4 regions of the Ensifer sp. EB106-03-01-XG145 genome follow, and region 2 is predicted to be linked to each of the others. Evidence: predicted binding sites of a transcription regulator. Region 2 holds the regulator's gene; each other region holds the start of a gene.

Region 1 (5,688 bases), on a different contig from region 2:
GCAATTCAAACAGCGGTGGTACTGGTCCGATGGGACGCGCGGTCGCTGTCGAGTTGCAGAGAGAACCAGCATTTCGCCGACAGGAAAAGCCCGCAGACTGCAAGTTTCCAATTTCTGGGGAATGGGGACCCTGGAGTGCTGGTCCCGCGGCGTTAGGCCGAGCGTCGCAAATCCGCCGCTTCGCCTGTCTCAGGCAATGCCGCCACATCCGTGAGCGCTGGCGATATCCACGGACCGCGGACTTCCGCGGCGCCGCTTGCCTGCGCGCAATCCATCTCGCTTTGCTTTTCGATGCCGCGCACGGCGATCGGCAGGCGCAGTACCTGGCCGGTCTTGATGAGGCAGGCGAGCAGCGCAACGCTGCGCTCGCTGCCGTGGGTCGCCCGGATGGCGGTAAGATCGATGGTCACCTGGTCGGGCTGCAGTTCGGCAATCAGGTTCAAGGGCAAGGATGAACCGGCGCCGCCGCCAAGCACAATCCGCACACCAAGCGCGCGCAACCCCTGGAGATTTTCGGAAATCAGGGCGAGATCTTCGGTCGAAAAGTCCCCGGTGATCTCGATCGTCAGGCGTCCCGGCGGCAAGCTCGCCTCGGCGAGGCATTGCCTGACCTGCGCAACAAAGTCTCGATCCTTGAGTTGCGGGGCGAAGGGGGCGACCGTCAGTCCGGTCGGCGAAGCCCAGCGGGCAGCCTCCGTGCAGGCCGTCTGAAGTGTCCAATAGCCAAGCGAAAGCGCACTCGTGCTCTGCTCAGACGGCTCTATGAAGGCTTCCGCGCCGATGACGCCGCGAAGCGGGTGCCGCCAGCGCAGCAGCGCCTCGAAAGCGCGGATGGCTCCGCTTGCCGTCCCGGCAATCGGCAGGAATTCGAGGAAGAATTCGTCGTCCTCGAGCCCGCGTGCCACATCGCGCTCGGCCTCCGCCCGCTGCCGGGCGGCGTGGGTCAGCGTTTCCGAGTGGAAGGCGTGGCTGTTGCCGCTCATCGCCTTCGCCTCGTAGAGCGCCAGGTCCGCACGCTTCAGCACGTCGCCCGTCGCCGTATCGCTTCGCTCGACGAAGGCGATGCCGATGCTGCAGCCGGATGCGACCCGTGCATCGCCAAGATCGAACGGCGCTTCGAACAATGCCTTTACCCGCATTGCGAGTATTTCCGCCTCAGCCTGCGATGAAGCATCGGCCGCTGCAAGCACGAACTCGTCGCCGCCGAGCCGGTAGACGGTTGCCTCCCCGGAAAAGGCGCGCCTCAGCCGGGCACCGAAGAGTGCAAGCAGCCGGTCGCCGGCATCGTGACCCATCGTATCGTTGATCGCCTTGAACCGGTCGAGATCAAGTAGGAGCAGGGCATTGCGCTCGAAGGCCGGCCCTTCGGCACAAAGCGCCTGACGAATGTCCGCTTCCAGCGCCGCGCGATTTGCGAGACCTGTGAGCTTGTCGCGGTGGACCTCGTGGCGCAAGCGCCGCTCGGCGCGGCGCGCTGCATGCAACTCGTGTTCGAGGCGGCGCGAGTAACGCCAGCGATAGAAGGACCCGCCGAGGAGGAACGGCATGGCGCCAGCCGCAAGCATTGTCGGAACATCCCAATTCGATTGTTTTGCGAGCACGGTTTCCGTCGCCAGCCACGCCGCGGAAACCAGAGCCCCCAAAGCCGCGCCGGCAACCGCAAATCGCTGCTCGGGCTTCGGCAGAAACGTTCTTAACATCATGTCGACGCCCCCGAATATGAGCCGGTGCTAGCACGCCAGGGTTTAATGATTTCTTATGGGTGAAAAATAGTATGGCGGCCGTTCGAGCGCGCTCTGGGGGCTGTGGAAACCTCGTCATCAAAGTGTAGCGGAGTCACTTTAGAAGCGGCTAAGTTTCAACTGGATGACCGGCAGAGATGACCGAACTAGCCCCCGACGTCGGCTTTGGCAGAAAAAATCCGAAGCTGAAAAACGCCCTGCTCCAGCACAAGACCTTTTCCCTTGCCGGCCTCTCGGAGCGTCTCTTCGGCCTGCTTTTTTCCGGTCTTGTCTACCCGCAGATCTGGGAAGATCCGATCGTTGACATGGAAGCGATGCAACTCGGCCCGGAGCACCGGATCGTCACCATCGGCTCCGGCGGCTGCAATATGCTGACCTATCTGTCGGCCGGCCCGCGCAAGATCGACGTCGTCGACCTCAACCCGCACCACATCGCGCTGAACCGCCTCAAGCTCGCGGCCTTTCGCCACCTGCCGAGCCACAAGGATGTCACGCGTTTCCTGGCGACCCAGGGCACGGCCACCAACGTCCAGGCCTTCGACCTCTTCATTGCGCCGAAGCTCGACACCGCGACGCGCAGCTACTGGAACGGCCGCGACCTGACCGGCCGCCGCCGCATCGGCGTCTTCGGCCGCAACATCTATCGCACCGGCCTGCTCGGCCGCTTCATTGCCGCAAGCCACCTGCTCGCCCGTCTACACGGCGTCAACCCGGAAGAATTCGTCCAGGCCGGCTCGATGCGCGAGCAGCGGCAATTCTTCGACGAGCGCCTGGCACCGCTTTTCGATCGCCCCGTCATCCGCTGGATTACCGGCCGCAAGAGCTCGCTATTCGGGCTTGGCATCCCGCCGCAGCAGTTCGACGAGCTGGCAAGCCTCAGCAGCGAGAAGTCGCTCGCCGCCGTGCTGCGCCATCGGCTTGAAAAGCTCACCTGTCACTTTCCGCTGCGGGAAAACTACTTCGCCTGGCAGGCCTTTGGGCGCCGCTATCCGCTGCCGCACGAAGGCGAGCTACCGCCCTACCTCAATGCCCGCGCCTACGAGGCGATCCGCAACAATGCCGAGCGTGTCGAGGTCCACCACGCAAGCTACACCGAGCTCCTGGCGAGCAAGCCGGCGGCTTCCGTCGACCGCTACATCCTGCTCGATGCCCAGGACTGGATGACCGACCAGCAGCTCAACGATCTCTGGACCGAGATCACCCGCACGGCCGATACCGGCGCGATCGTCATCTTCCGCACGGCGGCAGAAGACAGCATCCTGCCCGGCCGTGTCTCCTCGGCCCTGCTCGACCAGTGGCACTACGATGCCGAAGCATCGGTCAAGCTCGGCGCCGAAGACCGCTCCGCCATCTATGGTGGTTTCCACATCTATCGGAAGAAGGCTTGAGCCGATGCGTGAGGCCGGGATTTCGCACGCGCGGCGCATGGACCACATGTACCGCTACCAGCGGCATTTCTACGATCTGACGCGGAAGTACTATCTCTTCGGCCGCGACACGCTGATCCGGGAGATGAACCCGGCCCCCGGTGCCTCTGTGCTCGAAGTCGGCTGCGGCACCGGGCGCAATCTGGCGCTGATCGGCCGCTGCTTCCCTTCGGCCCGTCTCTTCGGCCTGGACATTTCCTCGGAAATGCTGACCTCCGCCGATGCAAAGCTCAACCGTAGCGGCAAGCGCCGTGCCGAACTTCAGGTCGCCGACGCCACGGATTTCGACCCCGCCATCTTCGGCGAGCGCGGCTTCGATCGCATCGTCATCTCCTATTCGCTGTCGATGATCCCCGATTGGCAGAAGGCGATCGAAGCGGCCATCGCCGCGCTCAATCCAGGCGGCTCGCTGCACATCGCCGATTTCGGCCAGCAGGAGCGCCTGCCGGCGAGCTTCCGCCGCGCGCTGCACGGCTGGCTCGATCGCTTCCATGTCACGCCACGCGCAAACCTCTTCGAGGTTCTGCGCGAGAAGGCGAGAGTAAACGGCGCCGATCTCGAACGCCGCGCGATCGGTCGCGGCTACGCCTGGCTTGCGGTCTATCACCGCCCGGCCGTCGCAATCGCCGCCTGAAACCGGGAACCCGTCGCGCGGTCGGCAGGGATCGCCCCTATCTCACGTCGCCCGAGAGCACCGAAATCACCAAGGGGATTTCGCGTTGGAGTAGAAATCGGCGAACTCCCGCCCACCTGCAATTCCCGCTTGAGCTAACCCAATTTTTACGATGATATGGTGAAGATGAGGTTCACGCCTCGCGGGGGAAATCACCGATATGAAAGCCATCGTGTGAGGCAGGATCGTCGCTCGTCTCTAGACAGGTACCTCATGCGCCGGCTTCTTCTGGCTCTACTGCCCATTGCCACCCTCCTTTCCGCCTGTTCGTCGACCGATTACGACCTGATGCAGACGGCATCGATCCCGCCGCGCTTCCAGGATACGGACCCGCAGAACTTCGGCGACCGCACCCCGCAGCACCACAACATCCACGGCATCGACGTCTCCAAATGGAATGGCGATATCGACTGGATGAAGGTGAAGAATTCGGGCGTCTCCTTCGCCTTCATCAAGGCGACCGAAGGCAAGGACAGGGTCGACACGCGCTTCAACGAATATTGGCAGCGGGCGCGTGCCGCCGGCATCCCCTACGCGCCCTATCACTTCTACTATTTCTGCTCGACCGCCGACGATCAGGCCGACTGGTTCATAGCCAATGTGCCGAAAAGCGCGGTCTATCTGCCTCCGGTGCTCGACGTCGAATGGAACGGCGAATCGAAGACCTGCCGCCACCGCCCGACGCCAGGCGAAGTCCGCGCCGAGATGAAGCACTTCATGGATCGCCTCGAAGCCCATTACGGCAAACGCCCGATCATCTACACCTCGGTCGACTTCCACCGGGACAATCTCGTCGACCAGTTCAAGGACTATCACTTCTGGGTGCGCTCGACCGCCAAGCACCCGAAAGACGTCTATGTCGAGCGCCGCTGGGCCTTCTGGCAGTACACCAGCACCGGCGTTATCCCGGGCATCGACGGCAGTACCGATATCAATGCCTTCGCCGGCTCGGCGAAAAACTGGAAGAACTGGGTCGCAGCAGTCTCACAGCCGAAGTAAGACCGGCATTCTTGCCGGCAACCGCGGCAAGGCACCCCATTTTCTTCTTTCGGTCATAATGCTCTGGAAGAGCAAAGGCAGATTTACAGCGCCCGCACATCTCCAAGGACGCGCAAAGGTCGCTGTAACATTTTTGAACCGCTGCATGATTTGTCCCTAAATCGGTGACGATTTAAGGCGTTATGCAGGTCATCCAGCAATTTGCTGCCCGTGGTGGTGTCTCCCGCACCCCGCGGCCAAAGAAAGGAATTATGATGATCCGGACTACCCGGCACGCCCTGGCCTCCGTCGCCCTCCTGGCGCTTACCGCCTCCACCGCCTTCGCCCAGACCGCGCCCCAGACGGGCACGCAGAGCGCCGCTCCGGCTGCTGCCTGCGGCGGCGACCTCGGCGCGTTTCTTCAGGGCGTGAAGGCCGAAGCTGTCGCCAAGGGTGTTCCGGCCGATGTCGCCGATCGTGCGCTCGCAGGCGCCGTGATCGACCAGAAGGTGCTGAGCCGCGACCGCACCCAGGGCGTCTTCAAGCAGACCTTCACCGAGTTCTCCAAGCGCACGGTCAGCAAGTCGCGCCTCGATATCGGCCAGCAGAAGATGAAGGAATATGCCGACGTCTTCGCCCGCGCCGAGAAGGAATTCGGCGTGCCGGCCCCCGTCATCACCGCCTTCTGGGCGATGGAAACCGACTTTGGTGCCGTGCAGGGCGACTTCAACACCCGCAATGCTTTGGTGACGCTCTCGCACGACTGCCGCCGCCCGGAAATGTTCCGACCGCAGCTGATCGCGGCCATCGAGATGGTCCAGCACGGCGATCTTGACCCGGCAACGACCACCGGCGCCTGGGCCGGCGA
Region 2 (5,688 bases):
TTCCTGCGCACGCTGAACCGCATGAACGACACCATCGAGAACTGCCGCGTCACCGGCAAGATCACGCTCGATGAAGACGACATCTACGATCCGACCATCGATGTGGTCGAACTGCGCGCCCGCGTCGGCATGGTCTTCCAGAAGCCGAACCCGTTCCCGAAGTCGATCTACGACAACGTCGCCTACGGTCCGCGCATCCACGGACTTGCCCGCACCAAGGCGGACTTTGACGAGGTGGTCGAGACCAGCCTGCAGAAGGCAGGTTTATGGAACGAGGTGAAGGACCGCCTGCAGGAGCCGGGTACCGGCCTTTCCGGTGGTCAGCAGCAGCGCCTTTGCATCGCACGCGCTGTTGCCGTCAGCCCGGAAGTTATCCTGATGGACGAGCCCTGCTCGGCACTCGACCCGATCGCGACCGCCAAGGTCGAGGAACTCATCCACGAACTGCGCACGAACTTCACGATCGTCATCGTGACCCACTCGATGCAGCAGGCCGCCCGCGTGTCGCAGCGCACCGCCATGTTCCACCTCGGCAATCTCGTCGAGGAGAACGACACCGACAAGATGTTCACCAACCCGGATGACCAGCGCACCCAGGATTACATCATGGGCCGCTTCGGCTGAGGCCCATCACGGCTGCAACAGTCACTGGAAAGCGCCCGTAAGGATCGACGATCATGTCCATGCATATCATGTCCGCCTATGACGAAGAACTGAAGTACCTGACGCGCCGCATCTCGGAAATGGGCGGTCTCGCCGAGCAGATGGTCGCCGAATCCGTCCGCGCCCTGGTCAATTCCGACCTGGCGCTGGCGCAGAAGGTAATCTCGGACGACACCGTTCTCGATGATGCCGAGCGTCAGATCGGCGAGAAGGCGATCGTGACGATCGCCAAGCGCCAGCCTGTCGCCGCCGACCTTCGCGAGATCATGGGATCGATCCGCATTGCCTCCGACCTGGAGCGTGTCGGCGACCTCGGCAAGAACACCGCCAAGCGCGTGATCGCGGTCGCCGGCTCCGGCATCCCGCGCAAGCTCGCCCGCGGTCTCGAGCACCTCGCCGAGCTCGCTCTGGTGCAGCTCAAGGAAGTGCTCGACGTCTATGCCTCGCGCTCGCCGGAGAAGGCCAACAGCATTCGCGAACGCGACGAGGAGATCGACGCGATCTACACCTCGCTGTTCCGCGAGCTGCTCACCTACATGATGGAAGATCCGCGCAACATCACGCCCTGCACGCATCTTTTGTTCTGTGCCAAGAACATCGAGCGTATTGGCGACCACGCGACCAACATCGCCGAGACGATCTATTACATGGCGACGGGTGCCCAGCCGGAGGGCGAGCGCCCGAAGGATGACAACACGTCGACGTTGGGCTCGGTCAACGACTAGAAGGTTGGAGCGGGATGCGGGGGACAACCGCATACACTTTTCCTCATCCCGCTCTGGCGTTAAACGCGCCGTTCGCAATGCATGCCCCATGAATATCATCCGGTCGCGGCTTCGGTCGCGGCCCCGAATTCCTGCATCTGAAGCATGCGGCTTTTCGCACCGCCTTTGAAATTGGCGGGGGTGCTCCAGATTTAGAGTGTCTGAGTGCCGGCCGGTCCGCTGGACCCGCGCGGCGCTCGCGGTAAGGAGACGTTATCTGATGTTGCCAAAAATCGCCGTGGTCGAAGACGAAGAGGCGCTGAGCGTCCTGCTGCGTTACAATCTGGAAGCTGAAGGCTTCGACGTCGATACGATCCTCAGGGGTGACGAGGCGGAGATCCGGCTACAGGAACGCCTGCCCGACCTTCTGATCCTCGACTGGATGTTGCCGGGCGTCTCCGGCATCGAGCTTTGCCGTAGGTTGCGCCAGCGCCCGGAGACGGAGCGGCTGCCGATCATCATGCTGACGGCGCGCGGCGAGGAAAGCGAGCGCGTTCGCGGTCTCGCGACCGGGGCCGACGACTATGTGGTCAAGCCCTTCTCCACGCCGGAGCTGATGGCCCGCGTCAAGGCGATGCTCCGTCGGGCGAAGCCCGAAGTTCTCTCGACGCTGCTGCGCTGCGGCGACATCGAGCTCGACCGGGAAACCCATCGCGTCCATCGTCGCAGCCGCGAAGTTCGCCTGGGGCCGACGGAGTTCCGCCTGCTGGAGTTCCTGATGTCCTCTCCGGGCCGTGTCTTCTCGCGCTCGCAGTTGCTGGACGGCGTCTGGGGCCACGACATCTATGTCGACGAGCGGACCGTCGACGTGCATGTCGGCCGCCTGCGCAAGGCGCTGAACTTCTCGACCATGCCTGATGTCATCCGCACCGTGCGCGGCGCCGGCTACTCGCTCGAAAGCTGAGAAGGGCAAACAGAAGTCAATAAAAAAGGGGCCGATCGGCCCCTTTCGTTTTGGTCCTGTGCGGATCCTTAGCGCATCCGACGGCGCTCGGCGGATGGCTGGTAGGCAAGCCGCGCATGGAAGCTGCAATAGGGCGAAGCTTCCGGGGAATCGTTGCCGCAGAAGTGGAACTCTTCCTTCAGCGGGTCGCCGATCGGCCACTTGCAGGTGCGTTCGGTGAGCTGGGTCAGCTCGAGGCGGCGCGACATCGGCACGACCACGTCGGTCTGGATGCTGAAATCCTGCTCGGCAACGAGATCGACTTCGATCTCTTCCTTGAGGACGGTGGCGCCGGACGGACGGGCAACGGTGCGGGTCGAAACGCGCGAGGCGTAGTTCGGAGCGCGCGGCGCCGAGGTCGGCCGCTTCGGGCGGGCTGCCGCAGTGGTGCTGCCGCCGGCTTTGGCGCGGCCGGGAAGGCTCAGGCGATGAACCTTGCCGATGACAGCGTTACGGCTGACGCCGCCGAGCTGTGCCGCGATCTGGCTTGCGCTCAGGCCCTCGGACCAAAGCTTCTTCAGTTTCTCCACCCGCTCGTCAGTCCAGTTCATTTCTGCACTCTCCGTTCTCAGCGTTGGGGATGGCAGAATCCCTCACCGCACCCCGGTTGAATCTCGAGGTTGCAAACGCGATAACTCTTTTGGTGACTAGGTCCGCCGCATGCGTCTAGTAATTGAATGTTAACGTACTGACCGCCGGACTCCGTGGCAAGAGTCCGGGGAATCACGCCGAATCGAATTCGTAGTTTTCCCCAACTTGCTCGATCAGCGTTGCATTTTTGCAAGCCCTTCCGGCCGATTTTTTCGTCGCAGGGAAATGGATCTCGTTACCGCGCTGCAAGGCTTGGTTTTGTTGACATTGCAGTGCGAAATAGGAATAGTGCCTGCGCCGCCGAAAGGCGGCATTTTTGATTTTTATCGGGCCGCATGAAGCAGCGGGACCGATGCCGATTGGAGTGAAGGAGAGCCTCGCATGACTGCAACCACGCCGCTTTACGATACCTACATGCGCGCGCCGTTGCGTTTCGAGCGAGGAGAGGGCGTCTGGCTGATCGCCGAAGACGGCTCGCGCTATCTCGACTTCGCTGCCGGCGTTGCCGTGAACTCGCTCGGCCATGCGCATCCGCATCTCGTCGAGGCGCTGAAGGCGCAGGCCGAGAAGGTTTGGCACCTTTCCAACCTTTACGAGGTTCCCGGTCAGGAAAGTCTTGGACGCCGCCTGGCCGCCGTAACCTTTGCTGATCGGGTCTTCTTCACCAATTCCGGTGCGGAAGCGCTGGAATGCGCGATCAAGACGGCGCGGCGCTACCACTTCGCCAAAGGCCAGCCGGAGAAGTTTCACATCATCACCTTCGAGGGCGCCTTCCACGGCCGCACGATCGCGACGATCGCGGCCGGTGGTCAGCAAAAGTACATTGAAGGTTTCGGGCCAAAGGCCCCAGGGTTCTACCAGGTTCCGTTCGGCGACCTCGCAGCCGTCAAGAATGCGATCACCGAGGAGACCGCCGCGATCCTGATCGAGCCGATCCAGGGCGAGGGCGGCATCCGTCCCGCGACCAAGGAATTCATGCAGGAACTGCGCGCCCTCTGCGACGAATTCGGCCTGCTCCTGATCCTCGACGAGGTTCAGACCGGCGTCGGCCGCACCGGCAAGCTTTTCGCCCATGAGTGGACGGGCATCCGCCCGGATATCATGGCCGTTGCCAAGGGTATCGGTGGCGGCTTCCCGCTCGGCGCTTGCCTGGCGACGGAAGAGGCGGCCGCCGGCATGGTGGCGGGCACGCATGGCTCGACCTATGGCGGCAATCCGCTGGCGATGGCCGTCGGCAACGCCGTGCTCGACGTCATCCTCGCTGATGGCTTCCTCGCCCATGTGCGCGACGTCGCGCTCGTCTTCCGCCAGGGTCTTGCTTCGCTGAAGGATCGCTATCCCGATATCATCGAAGATATCCGCGGCGATGGCCTGATGCTGGGCATCAAGGTAAAGGGCCCCTCGGCGGATCTCCTGAAGGAGATCCGCGCCGAGAAGCTCCTGGCCGTGCCGGCCGGCGACAACGTGTTGCGCCTGCTGCCGCCGTTGACGGTGACGGCGGAGGAAGCACGCGAGGGCCTCGCACGCATCGAGCGCGCCGCCGAAGCAGTGCGGAAGGCAAGTGGTAACGCTGCGGCCTGACCGATAGGGCCAAGACTGACCCAGGATGGTAGAATGACCTTCGTGCGTTCACGCCGCTGCGTGGCGCACATAGGTTCGATTTTTTGAGGAACCGAGTACGATGGCAGGCACCAGACACTTTCTCGATCTTTCGGCCATGACGGCCGCCGATCTTCGGACGATCATCGATGATGCCCGCGTCCGAAAGGCGACGACCAAGGCCGGAACCGCCGAGAAGCCGCTCGCCGGCAAGATGCTGGCGATGATCTTCGAAAAGCCGTCCACCCGCACCCGCGTGTCCTTCGATGTCGGCATGCGCCAGCTCGGCGGCGAAACCCTGTTCCTTTCGGGCACGGAGATGCAGCTCGGTCGCGCCGAGACGATCGGCGATACGGCGAAGGTCCTGTCGCGCTATGTCGACGCGATCATGATCCGCACCACCGACCATCGCCGCCTGCTGGAATTGGCAGAACACGCGACGGTACCCGTCATCAACGGCCTGACCGATGACACCCATCCGTGCCAGATCATGGCCGACATCATGACCTTCGAGGAGCATCGCGGACCGGTGAAGGGCAAGACGATCGCCTGGACCGGCGACGGCAACAACGTGCTGCACTCGCTGATCGAAGGCTCCGCCCGCTTCGGCTATCGCATGAACATGGCCGTGCCGCTCGGCTCCGAGCCGCAGGACAAGATCCTGAACTGGGCCCGCAACAACGGCGGCGAGATCCTGCTGTGTCACGATGCCGAGCAGGCGGTCGCCAACGCCAATTGCGTTGTCACCGACACCTGGGTGTCGATGAACCAGGAGCATCGTGCCCGCGGCCACAACGTCTTCCAGCCCTATCAGGTCAACGAGGCGCTGATGAAGCAAGCGGCATCCGATGCGCTGTTCATGCATTGCCTGCCGGCGCACCGTGGCGAGGAGGTGACCGACGAGGTGATCGACGGTCCGCAGTCGGTGGTCTTCGACGAGGCCGAAAACCGCCTGCATGCGCAGAAGTCGATCATCGCCTGGTGCATGGGGCTCGTCTAGGCCCTTGCGAGCGCCGCGGTGAGCGCGATGGCGCAGCGCTTCGGCGGCTGTGAGGCCGGCTATTGACATTGCCGCCGTGCGACACGATCTAGGCGGCTGCAGGGCGCTCCTGGCAACAGTGAAGCGCC
Region 3 (5,688 bases), on a different contig from region 2:
GCCATTGAGGCCGAAGCCGATGCGGCCCTTCTGGGTAACGCCCAGGTTAGCGCCCTCGCCGATGACGCGGGCGCGGACCTCTTCGGCCGTCACACGGATGGCATCGTTGGCGCGGTCGCCGACTTCCGCATCCGTTTCGTTGCTGCCGCGGATGTAGGTGCCGATGCCGCCGAACCATAGCAGATCGACCTGGTTCTTCAGGATCGCATTCATGATCTCGAAGGGCGTTGCCTTCTGCTTGTCGAGGCCGATGGCGGCCATCGCCTGAGGCGTGAGCGTCACCGACTTTTCGGCACGCGAGATGATCATCGCGCCCTCGGAGAGCGTCTTGCGGTCATAGTCCTGCCAGCTCGAACGCGGCAGAGCGAACATGCGCGTGCGCTCGGCGAACGAGGCATCGATATCCGGATTCGGATCGATGAAGATGTCGCGGTGGTCGAAGGCCGCGATCAGGCGGATCTTCTCCGAGAGCAGCATGCCGTTGCCGAAGACGTCACCGGACATGTCGCCGACGCCGGCAACGGTGAAGGGCGTCGTCTGGATGTCGATGTCCATCTCGCGGAAGTGCCGCTTGACGGTCTCCCAGGCGCCGCGGGCGGTGATGCCCATCTTCTTGTGGTCGTAGCCGGCGGAGCCGCCCGAGGCGAAGGCGTCGTCAAGCCAGAAGCCCGCTTCCTGCGCCAGGCCGTTGGCCGTGTCGGAGAAGGTCGCAGTGCCCTTGTCGGCGGCAACGACGAAATAGGGGTCGTCACCATCGCGGCGCAGCGTATCGGCGGGCGGCACGATATCCTGGCTGACGATGTTGTCAGTCACCGAAAGCAGAGTGCGGATGTAGGTCTTGTAGGCTTCGGTACCGGCCCTGAAGACCTCGTCACGGGTGCCGCCGACGGGGAGTTGCTTCGGATAGAAGCCGCCCTTGGCGCCAACCGGCACGATGACGGCGTTCTTGACCTGCTGCGCCTTGACGAGGCCAAGCACTTCCGTGCGGTAGTCCTGGGCGCGGTCAGACCAGCGCAGGCCGCCACGGGCGACCTTGCCGAAGCGCAGGTGAACGCCCTCGACCTCGGTGCCGTAGACGAAGATTTCGCGGAACGGACGCGGTTCCGGCAGGCCGTCGAGCTGCTTCGGGTCAAGCTTAAAGGCGAGAACCGCGCGCGGCTTGCCGTCGGCGCCATGTTGGAAGTAGTTGGTCCGGAGCGTCGCTTCGATCGCGTTGACGTAGCGACGAAGGATGCGGTCCTCGTCAAGGCTCGGAACGGCAGACAGCGCGTCCTCGATCGCGGAAAGCAGGGCGCTGCACTTCTTTGCACGCGGCTTTTCCTCGAGCTTCGGATCCATCCGGGTCACGAACAGCTTGAAGATATCGGCTGCGATCGCCGGATACTTGTTCAGCGTGTCGGCGATATAGCCCTGCGAATAGGTGATGCCGGCCTGGCGCAGATAGCGGGAATAGGCGCGCAGCACTGTGACTTCACGGGCATTGAGGCCCGCAAGCAGGATCAGCCGGTTGAAGTTGTCGTCCTCGATCGTGCCGTTCCAGGCGGCGAGGAAGGCTTCCTCCAGCGCCGCACCCGACTTTTCGAGATTGAGCGCAAGGCCGTCGCGATGGATCAGCTCCATGTCGTGCAGCACCACGCGGTGCTTGTCCTCGCCGTGCCTGCCGACATTGAGGTCGTAGGTCTGTTCGCTGATGACCCGGAAGCCGAGGTTTTCCAGCAGCGGCACGCGGCGCGACAGCGACACGGGCTCGCCGGCATGGAAGATCTTCAGCTCGGCCGTGTCAGGACGGTTGACCGGGCGGTTATAGTTGTAGAACGAGATCCGGATCGGATCTTCCGCCTTGCAGGCGGCAATGTCTGCAAGGTCGGCATAGGCTTCCGCCGGCGTGAAGAACGACTGGTAGGCGCCGTCGACATCAAGCTCGATGCCGTCCTTACGGGCGAGAAGGTCGAACCGATCGATCCAGCGCGTGACGATGCCGCGAACGGCCTCTTCAAGCTTGGCCTGCGGAATGCGCGGGGTCTTGCCGCTGGTGCGGCCTATGATGAAGTGCACGCGCGCCAGACCGCCTTCGGGGAAGGCCGGGTAATAAGCCGAAACGCGGCCGTCATAGGCGGTCTTCAGGTAGTCGCCGATCTTTTCGCGTACGTCGGAATCATATTGTTCGCGCGGCACGAAGACGATGACCGAGACGAAGCGGTCGAAATGGTCGATGCGCGGCAGGACGCGGATGCGCGGCCGGTCGCCGAGTTCGTTGATCTGTTCGCAGAAGGCGGCGAGCAGACCGACATCGATCTGGAAGAGGTCGTCGCGCGGATAGGATTCGAGCGTGTTGTCCAGCATCTTGCCGGAGTGGCTCTGCGGGTCGTAGCCGAAATGGTCGACGATCTTCTCGATCTTGTGGCGCAGCAACGGGATTTCAGCCGCCTGGCGGGTATAGGCCGAGGAAGTGAACAGGCCGACGATGCGCAACTCGCCGGCGACATTGCCGTCGGCATCGAAGCGCTTGATGCCGATATAGTCCATATAGGCGCGGCGATGGACGACCGATTTCACGTTGGCCTTGGTGACGATCAGGAAATCGGGGCCGTCGAGGAAGGCGAGGATTTCCGGCGTGGTCAGTACTGCGTCCTTGCCCTGGCGCAGAACGCGCACGTCGGGGTTGGAGAGGATGCCGAGGCCCCTGCCCTTGCCGCGCTCGACCGTCGCCTTTCCGCCCTTGCCCGAGTAGGTATACTCGCGCATGCCGATAAAGGTGAAGTTGTTGTCGCGCAGCCAGCGAAGGAAGGCGAGCGCCTCATCACGGTCGCTCTTCTTGCGCGAGGCGTTGTAGGCCTCGAGTTCCTGCACGGCCTGGTCGAGCAGCGCCGTCATCGCCGGCCAGTCGTGTACCGTCTGGTGTACCTGCTCCAGCACGTCGCGGATGCGGTTGCTGAGCTGCTCGGCTTCGACGGGCGCCAGCTTCGTCAAGTGGATCTGGATGTGGCTGACGCGGTGCGCCGGATCGCTTGCCTCTTCCGGATCGAAGAGTTTTACCGGCTTGCCCGGTTCCTTGACCAGGATGGGATGGATCGCGAGGTGGATATCGCGGTGCGTGCTGGTGATTTCCCCCATGACCGAATCATAGAGGAACGGCATGTTGTGTTCGGTGATCGCGATGATCGAAACCTCGGTGCCACCCGGCGCGACGCCGGCGACGGTTTCGACCGAAACCTGCGGCTTGCCGCCATCCCAGCGGGCGAGTTCACGATGCGCATGGGCTGCAATCAGCGCCAGCATGTCCGCCGAATAAAGATCGAGGTCGTCGTTGCTGGCCCCACCGAAGAGGCTCTCCGGCGCCAGCGCGTCGACGCCCAGTTTGATGGCGGCCGCCTTTGCTGCGTCGATGTGTCTGTCCCGCTTCGGATTGTATTTCACGCCCATGAAGTCTCTCCCACTCATGATAGGCCAAACCCTATCAGAACCATGGCTAATGGCGACCGCTTTTTACGCCGATTTCGGCAAAATCGAGCCGAAAATTGGAGAATTTCACGTGAAAACAGCTTAAATCCATTTAAATCGAAGGCGATTTCGCGAAAATTGCTCGAAATTCGATGAAAAAGCACGAAAACGCCAGCGGCTTCCACCGGACGTATCTGCCATCGCCTGTTGACAGGGCGGTGACAGTCGGGTGATCAGAGTTTCTAGATCGAAGGATTGGACTCGTCGATGCCCGAAATGCCCTCCCTGCCCGGCGCCGTCATCGTCATCTCGAGCCATGTCGTGCGTGGCAAGGTCGGCAACCGGGCCGCGGTGTTCGCGTTGGAGACGCTGGGGCATCCGGTCTGGGCACTGCCGACGGTCATTCTTCCCTGGCATCCCGGACACGGGCGCTCGACCCGCGTCACCATTTCAGACGCGGATTTCCAGTCGATGATCGACGACCTCATTGCCGCGCCCTGGGTCGGCGAGGTGCGCGCCGTGCTTTCGGGCTATCTCGGATCGCCCGGCCAAGCCGAAGGCGTTGTGCGGTTGGTGACGACTCTCAGGGAACGTAATCCCAAGCTGATCTACGCCTGCGATCCCGTCATTGGCGATGCCGGCGGGCTCTATGTCCCGGAGGCGACCGCGACGGCCATCCGCGACCAACTGTTGCCGCTTGCCAACCTGGCGACGCCGAACCGCTTCGAGCTCGCCTGGCTCGCCGGCGCGACGCTGGAGACCAATACGGCGATCCTCGATGCCGCTCTCGGCCTCGGTCCGGCCCGCGTGCTGGTGACCTCGGCGGTGCCGATGATGAGCGGCGGTACCGGCAATCTCTTCCTCTCGGGCAATCACGCACTGCTCGCCGAACATCGGCTCGTCGAGAACCCGCCGAATGGCACCGGCGACTTGCTGACTGCCCTGTTTCTGGCGCGGCTTCTCGAAGGACTATCGGAAGAGCGAGCATTGCAGATGGCGACTGCAAGCGTCTTCGAAATCATCGCGCGGAGCGTCAAGCGCGGTGCCGACGAGCTGACAATCGAGCAGGACGCGTCGAGCCTTTCGACGCCGATGGCGATGGTGCAGATGCGCCGCCTGGTGCACCCGAATCAGATGCGGCGCAAATAGAAGAAACTGTTCATGGGCAGCAGCCCTTGTGGCATCGTGGATTGAACTTTAGGTCATGATGATATTCATGGCGGGGCGTGATGCGGGCGGAATTCCGCTCATCCCGCTCGAAGCAGCAGCGGAGTAATCGATGGACAAGCAGCAGCAGCGTTTTCCGGACCACCTTCTGAACGGCTACCACAACTTCATGAATGGCCGCTTCAGCGAACAGCAGAAGCGCTACAAGGTGCTAGCGGAAACCGGCCAGAAGCCGAGGACAATGGTTGTCGCCTGTTGCGATTCGCGGGCGGCGCCGGAAACGATTTTCGACAGCGGGCCGGGTGAACTCTTCGTCGTGCGCAACGTCGCCAATCTCATGCCGCCCTATGAGCCGGACGGCCATTACCATTCGACGTCGGCCGCGCTTGAGTTCGCCGTGCAGTCGCTCCGCGTCAGCGACATCGTCGTCATGGGGCATGGCCGCTGCGGCGGTATCAAGGCGGCGCTCGATCCGGATGCCGAGCCCTTGTCGTCGGGCGATTTCATCGGTCGCTGGATGAACCTCCTGAAGCCGGCCGCCGAGCAGATCCAAAGCAACGACGTCATGACCCAGGCGGAGCGGCAGCGTGCGCTCGAGCGGGTCTCGATCCGCAACTCGCTTGCCAACCTGCGCACCTTTCCTTGCGTTCAGATCCTCGAAGCCAAGGGCAAGCTGCATCTGCACGGCGCCTGGTTCGACATCTCGACCGGCGAGCTTTGGATCATGGATCCCACGACCGGCGACTTCTCCCGCCCGGGCATGTAACCGGCAAAAAAGCCCGGATCGACGATCCGGGCTTTGCAATCTTCCGAAAGGCATCGTGCATCCGGAGAGATGCGCGAATTGGGTTCGATCAGAGGCCGTCGATCTCGGCGCCGATGATGGCGATTGCCTGCTGGTAGACGGTTGCCGCGTTCCAGCCCTGGATCGCGCCGAAGTTCGCCTGGCCGGGCTGATAGCCGGCGCCAGGCTGCCAGCCATGGCCGCGCAGGAAGTTGGCGGTCGAGGCCAGCGCGTCGGCCTTGGAGCGAACCATGTCGATGTGGCCGTTGCCGTCGCCATCGACGCCGTATTTCAGG
Region 4 (5,688 bases), 670 kb from region 2:
GAAACGCCGCGCGGTAAAGCGCGGCGTTCTTCTTTGCGATCGCAGCTTTTGTCAGCCGATGCGGCCGCCGCCCTGCTTGGTCACGGCGACGACGGCCGGACGCACCGGCATGTCGTCCTTGAAGTCAGGCCAGCGGGTTGCCGGCGTCTCGTAAGTGGCAAGACCGGCGTCGCCCGGATGCTGGACGGCCAGGAAGAAGGTGTCCGACGTCGGGTTGAAACAGGGGCCGCACATTTCGGCGCCAACCGGCACGCGGAAGAAGAGCTTCGACGTGCCGCGGGCACTGCCGTCCGTGTCGATCGCCCATATGCCGTCGGTCCGGCCGGTTTCCTTCTGGTTGTTACCGTCGGTCGATACCCAAAGGCGGCCGTCGGTGTCGATGGCGCAGTTGTCGGGCATGCCGAACCAGCCGTTCTTGGTGGTCGCCGTCGAGAACGAGGCGCCAACCTCGGCAACAGCAGGATCGCCGCACTTCAGGAGCACATCCCAGCGGCTCTTCAGCGAGGCGAAGTCGCCGTCGGTTTCGGTGATCTCGACGATGTGGCCAAAAGCGTTCTTGGCGCGCGGGTTGGCGGCGTCGACTTCTTCTGCCTTGCGCTTGGTGTTGTTGGTCAGCATCACGTAGACCTTGCCCGTCCTAGGGTTCGGCTGAACGTCCTCCGGGCGGTCCATCTTGGTGGCACCGAGCGCGTCGGCGGCGAAGCGGGTGTTGATCAGCACGTCCGCCTGCGAGGCGAAGCCGTTGGCCTCGGTCAGCGGGCCTTCGCCGTGGGTAAGCGGCATCCAGGTGACGGTGCCGTCCTCGTCGAACTTGGCGACATAGAGCGTGCCTTCGTCGAAGAGGTCCATGTTGGCGGCGCGATCATCAGGGTTGAAGATGCCCTTGGTCACGAACTTGTAGACATAGTCGTAACGCTCGTCGTCGCCGGAATAGAGCACGACGCGGCCGTCCTTGTTGACGATCGATTCGCAACCCTCGTGCTTGTAGCGGCCGAGCGCGGTGCGCTTCTTCGGCACCGAGGTCGGATCCAGCGCATCGACCTCGACAATCCAGCCGAAGCGGTTGGCCTCGGTCGGCTCCTTGGAGACGTCGAAACGGTCGTAGAAGGAGGCCCATTCGTACTGGCCGCCCGGTGCGCCCAGGCGCTTGAGCTGCTTGTATTCCGGGTGGTCTTCGGCGAGCTCGCCACCGAAATAGCCGTTGAAGTTTTCTTCGGCCATCATGTAGGTGCCCCAGGCGGTGACCCCGCCGGCGCAATTGTTGATCGTTCCGAACACCTTCTTTCCCGTCGGGTCGGACGGCGTCTTCAGACGGTCATGACCGGCCGCCGGCCCGGTGATCTGCATCTCGGTGTTGACCGTGATGCGACGGTTGTTCTTGCCGTCGAGAACCGGCTGCCACTTGCCGTCGACCTTGCGGATTTCGATGATCGTGCCGCCATGGGCGGCCATTTCGATGTCGACCAGTTCCTTGGTGTACTCACCGAGAACGACCTTCTCCTCCTCGACTTCCTTGCCGTCCTTCGTCACCTTTTCCTTCACGACGCTGGCGAAGGCCGGGAACATCAGCTCGGCATTGGTATATTCGTGGTTGACGACCAGGAGGCCATGGTCGGCGCTGCCCTCAAGCGGAATGAAGCCGACATAGTCGTTGTTGTAGCCGAACAGCTTTTCCTGGGCGGCGGCCGTCTGGTTCTTCGGGTCGAACTCCGGGCTGTCGGCGAAGATCTTGTCGCCCCAGCGCAGCAGGATGTCGGCATCGTAACCTTCGGCGACATGGTGCTTCTCGTCGACGCCGGCTTCGATCTCGGTGAAGTCGAAGCGCGAACCTTCCTCGGCGCGTGCTTCTTGTGCAGTCAGGAGAGCCAGCGGGCTGACCGTCGTCGAAATCGCGGCAACGGCGAGCGAGCCGCCGATGAACGAGCGGCGCGAGAAACGGCGATGGATAATGTCGCCCATCGTCGGGTTGGTGGAACAGTTGTGGCCAATGTCTTCCAGCTCTTCCCTGCGTTCCGTCAGCGTCTTGAATTCGGTCTCTTCCGTCTGGCCGAGATGCTTGTCCATGATCGGGTCTCCTGGTTGAACGATGGAAACCACCGCGCCGAGACAGCGGTGTTCATCCGCCTGTACCAGTTGCTCGGTGACAGTTCTGCGACAATTCCGTGAAGAGATTACAGTGCTCGGCCGTCTATTGCATGTTTCCTGAAATCGCCTCCGATTTAAGGACAAAGACACGCAGCAATTCAGAGTGCTACAGCGACCTTTGCTAGTCTGATAAGACGCGCGGCGCTGTAGCGATTTGGGGCGCGCGTAAAAATCTGTATGGTTGCGTGCGGTCTGTGCGTGCGACTGCCAGGGGAAAACATGTTCGAACTCTTTGCTTTTCTTGCCTTCATTCTCGCTCTTTCCGCCTTTGCCGGCGGTCGCAAGACGGCCGAGCGGCTGGGGGCCGAAATCGCCGCGCTGAAGGCGGAGGTCGCAAGGCTGAAGACCTCATCGGGCGCCGGCGTTCAGGCCGAAGCGACGACCGAAGAGCTCGCCGCCGCGCCCGAACTGCCGGTGGAACCGGAGACGGTAGAGGAGGCTGCGATCGGCCTGACGGCCGGCGCGCGCGAAGGGGCCCGGATCTTTGGCGACGCGGAGAACGCGGCGGAAGACATCGAGGGTGCCGAGACCATTGCCGCCAGCACAGAAGCGCCACAACCGGTTCCGGCTGCGCTCCGTCAGACCGAGAGCCTGGAAAGCCGGCTCGGCGCACGTTGGGCCGTCTGGGTCGGCGGCATTGCGCTCGCGCTCGGCGGTGTCTTCATGGTCAAATATTCGATCGATGCCGGCCTCCTGAGCCCGGCGGTTCGCCTGACGATTGCCGCCCTGTTCGGTCTGTTGCTGATGGCAGCAGGGGAGGTCATTCGCAGGCGCGCGGTGCCTGTCATCGCCGACGAATTCCAGAATGCGATGATCCCCGGCATCCTGACGGCTGCCGGCGCCGTCACCCTGTTCGGTGTCGCCTATGCCGCCTACGGCATCTACGGTTATATCGGCACGGGCACGGCATTCGTTCTGCTGGCCGCGATCTCGCTTGCGACCGTTGGTCTGTCGCTACTGCATGGGCAGGCGCTCGCCGGCCTCGGCCTGCTTGCCTCGCTCGCAACGCCGGCACTCGTCTCGAGCGACGAGCCGCGACCCTGGGTCCTCTTCGGTTTCCTCTCGATCGTCTGGCTTGCGACCTTGCTCGCGTCGCGGCTGCGGACTTGGACGGTAGTGCCGACCCTTGCCAACGCCGGCATCGGGCTTTGGGGGCTTGCCTATATCACTGCGACCTCGCCATTCGAACCGCTGCCGGTCGCCTTTGCGCTGTTGGTGATGACCGTCGGCATCGGCCTCGTCTGGCCAGGTGCTACGGAAGCTGCACCCGTGCCCGAAGTCCCTGAAGGTGCGGAGCGACGCGGTGCCGTTGCCGGACCATGGGAGCGGTTGTTTATCCCGCCACATGCGGCAATCTCCATTTCCGCGGCCATCGCCGCCACGGTGCTTGCGCTCCTTCTGATCAGCCCGGCGGTGGCCGCGGTCAAATATCCCGTGACGGAATTTGCTGTGGTCATTGCGGCGCTGGCGGCCTTGGGAGCCGGGCGGCCGACGGCGGTCTATCCCGCCGTGCTTTCGGCCGTCGGGGCAGTGGCCGGCGTTTGGAGCCTGACGGCGCTGAGCGGTGTGCTCGCCTATCTCGATCCCTCGCTGGCCGACGCTCTGCCGACGATCGTGCTGCCCGGCCGCACTGCCATGATCACGGCGATGCTGCTTGCGGCGCTGTTCGTGGCGCTCGGCGGCTTCGTGCTGTCGCGCCGCCTCGTCACCCATCCGCACTATTCGACCCTCTGGGCCGGCATCGCCGCCGTTGTCCCGATCGCGCTGACGGCCATGTCGTTCCTGATGACAGGCAACTATGCCTTCGATCTGCCGCACGGCCTGTTCTCGCTCTTCGCCGGAGCCGCGCTGCTCGCGCTGGCGGACTGGCTCTACCGCCGCGGCGGCGAGGCGGAGGCGCGCGATATCGCGGCTGGATTGCTGGTCGCCGGTTCGTTCGCGTTCTTTGTCCTTGCCCTTCATGCCTGGACCGATGGGCTCGTCACCACACTTGCGATTGCCGTGCTCGGAACGGCCTATGCGCTCGCGACACGCATCCGCGCCTGGCCGATCCTGCCCTGGATGACCGGTGCTGCGGCTGTGGTCGTTCTCGGGCGCATCGCCTGGGAGCCGACGATCGTCGGTGCCGGCAATCTCGGCACCACGCCCGTCTTCAACGCGCTGCTGCCGGGCTACGGTATTCCCGCCGCACTGCTTGCGGGCTCCGCCTATTTCCTCAGATCCTGGCCGAACATACGGGTACGCAACCTCCTGCAGGCGCTCGCCAGCCTTTTGGTGCTCTTGACGCTCGCGATCCTCGTGCGCCATGCGATGAACGGCGGCGTGCTCGACAGCGCAGTACCGACGCTCGGCGAGCAATCGATCTATACCCTGCTGGCGATCGGCGCCTCGGCGATCTTCATGAGCCTCGACATGAAGTCGCCGAGCCCGGTCTTCCGCTATGGCGGCATGGGCCTCGGCGTGCTTTCGATGTTGTCGGTGCTTTCGGCGCATCTCCTCGGCCTCAACCCTTACTTCAGCGGCGAGCTTCTCGGTCATATCCCGTTCTTCGATCTCCTGCTGATCGGCTATCTGCTGCCGGGGCTCGGCTATGCGGGGCTGGCCTGGTATGCGCGCGACAAGCGGCCGTTGCCCTATGTCATGGCGCTTGCGGTCAGCGGCGCGGTGCTGGCCTTCGCCTGGGCGAGCCTCACGGTCCGCCGCGCATGGCAGGGAGAAAACATCGCGGATTGGAAGGGCTTCCTGCAGGGAGAGACATATACCTACTCGGTCGTCTGGTTGCTGCTCGGCGTGCTGCTGCTTGTGCTCGGTTCGCGTTTCCATGCCAAGAGCATTCGCATCGCTTCGGCCGTTCTCGTCTTCGTCGCTGTCCTGAAGGTGTTCCTGATCGACATGTCCAACCTCGAAGGTTTCCTGCGGGCCCTGTCCTTCATCGGCCTTGGCGGGGTATTGATCGGGATAGGGCTCTTCTATCAGAAGATCCTGTCCGGTGTCGGCGTCGCATCGACGGCGCCGACAGATCCTGCCGAACAGCAATAGGACGTCATGACACATATTTCGAAACTGGCGGCAGCCTTCGCGCCGCATGAGGATCTCGCCGCGGTGCTGCTGCCGCATGCCTTTGCCGCCGATGACGGCTCGCATGATGCCGCGCATCTGATCCGCGTCTGGAAGAATGCTGCGCGCATCCACGCGGAGGAGGGCGGCGATACGCGTTCGCTCGCCGCCGCCGTCCTGCTCCATGATTGCGTCTCGGTCGAGAAGAACTCGCCCTTGCGCACCCAGGCATCACGTCTGGCGGCGGAGAAGGCGACCGGCATTCTGCAGGAACTCGGCTGGGGTACGGGAGAGACCGGCGCCGTGGCGCACGCCATCCTGACCCACAGCTTCTCCGCCAACATTGCACCGGAGACGCTGGAGGCGAGGATTCTTCAGGATGCCGACCGGCTGGATGCGATCGGTATGGTCGGCGCCGCCCGCTGCTTCTATATCGCCGGGCGCATGGGCAGCGGTCTCTATGACCCGCTCGATCCGCTGGCGGAG

Evidence for each region. Region 2 encodes PhoB, which activates phosphate uptake and scavenging genes when phosphate is short. Its sites were predicted from a motif close to TGTCATNNANCTGTCAT; they were not measured.
Region 1: AC3WWH_RS24330 (BtaA family protein) is a predicted target of PhoB. The motif match lies at 1,816-1,832, and genes of this name have one in related genera.
Region 3: AC3WWH_RS11995 (NAD-glutamate dehydrogenase) is a predicted target of PhoB. The motif match lies at 3,649-3,665, and genes of this name have one in related genera.
Region 4: AC3WWH_RS05555 (PhoX family protein) is a predicted target of PhoB. The motif match lies at 2,141-2,157, and genes of this name have one in related genera.

The regions. Positions count from the first base shown of each region.
Region 1 covers NZ_JBYTEC010000012.1:2,686-8,373, reverse strand. The annotation lists gene AC3WWH_RS24335 (putative bifunctional diguanylate cyclase/phosphodiesterase) at 153-1,703, opposite strand; gene AC3WWH_RS24330 (BtaA family protein) at 1,880-3,130, shown strand; gene AC3WWH_RS24325 (class I SAM-dependent methyltransferase) at 3,135-3,803, shown strand; gene AC3WWH_RS24320 (glycoside hydrolase family 25 protein) at 4,056-4,841, shown strand; gene AC3WWH_RS24315 (lytic murein transglycosylase) at 5,096-5,688, shown strand, end outside.
Region 2 covers NZ_JBYTEC010000001.1:465,602-471,289, forward strand. The annotation lists gene pstB (phosphate ABC transporter ATP-binding protein PstB) at 1-624, shown strand, start outside; gene phoU (phosphate signaling complex protein PhoU) at 675-1,388, shown strand; gene phoB (phosphate regulon transcriptional regulator PhoB) at 1,648-2,331, shown strand; gene AC3WWH_RS02320 (GcrA family cell cycle regulator) at 2,400-2,921, opposite strand; gene AC3WWH_RS02325 (aspartate aminotransferase family protein) at 3,343-4,542, shown strand; gene argF (ornithine carbamoyltransferase) at 4,643-5,560, shown strand.
Region 3 covers NZ_JBYTEC010000003.1:297,438-303,125, reverse strand. The annotation lists gene AC3WWH_RS11995 (NAD-glutamate dehydrogenase) at 1-3,423, opposite strand, end outside; gene pdxY (pyridoxal kinase PdxY) at 3,709-4,590, shown strand; gene AC3WWH_RS11985 (carbonic anhydrase) at 4,721-5,374, shown strand; gene AC3WWH_RS11980 (lytic murein transglycosylase) at 5,463-5,688, opposite strand, start outside.
Region 4 covers NZ_JBYTEC010000001.1:1,140,530-1,146,217, forward strand. The annotation lists gene AC3WWH_RS05555 (PhoX family protein) at 52-2,064, opposite strand; gene AC3WWH_RS05560 (DUF2339 domain-containing protein) at 2,365-5,184, shown strand; gene AC3WWH_RS05565 (HD domain-containing protein) at 5,191-5,688, shown strand, end outside.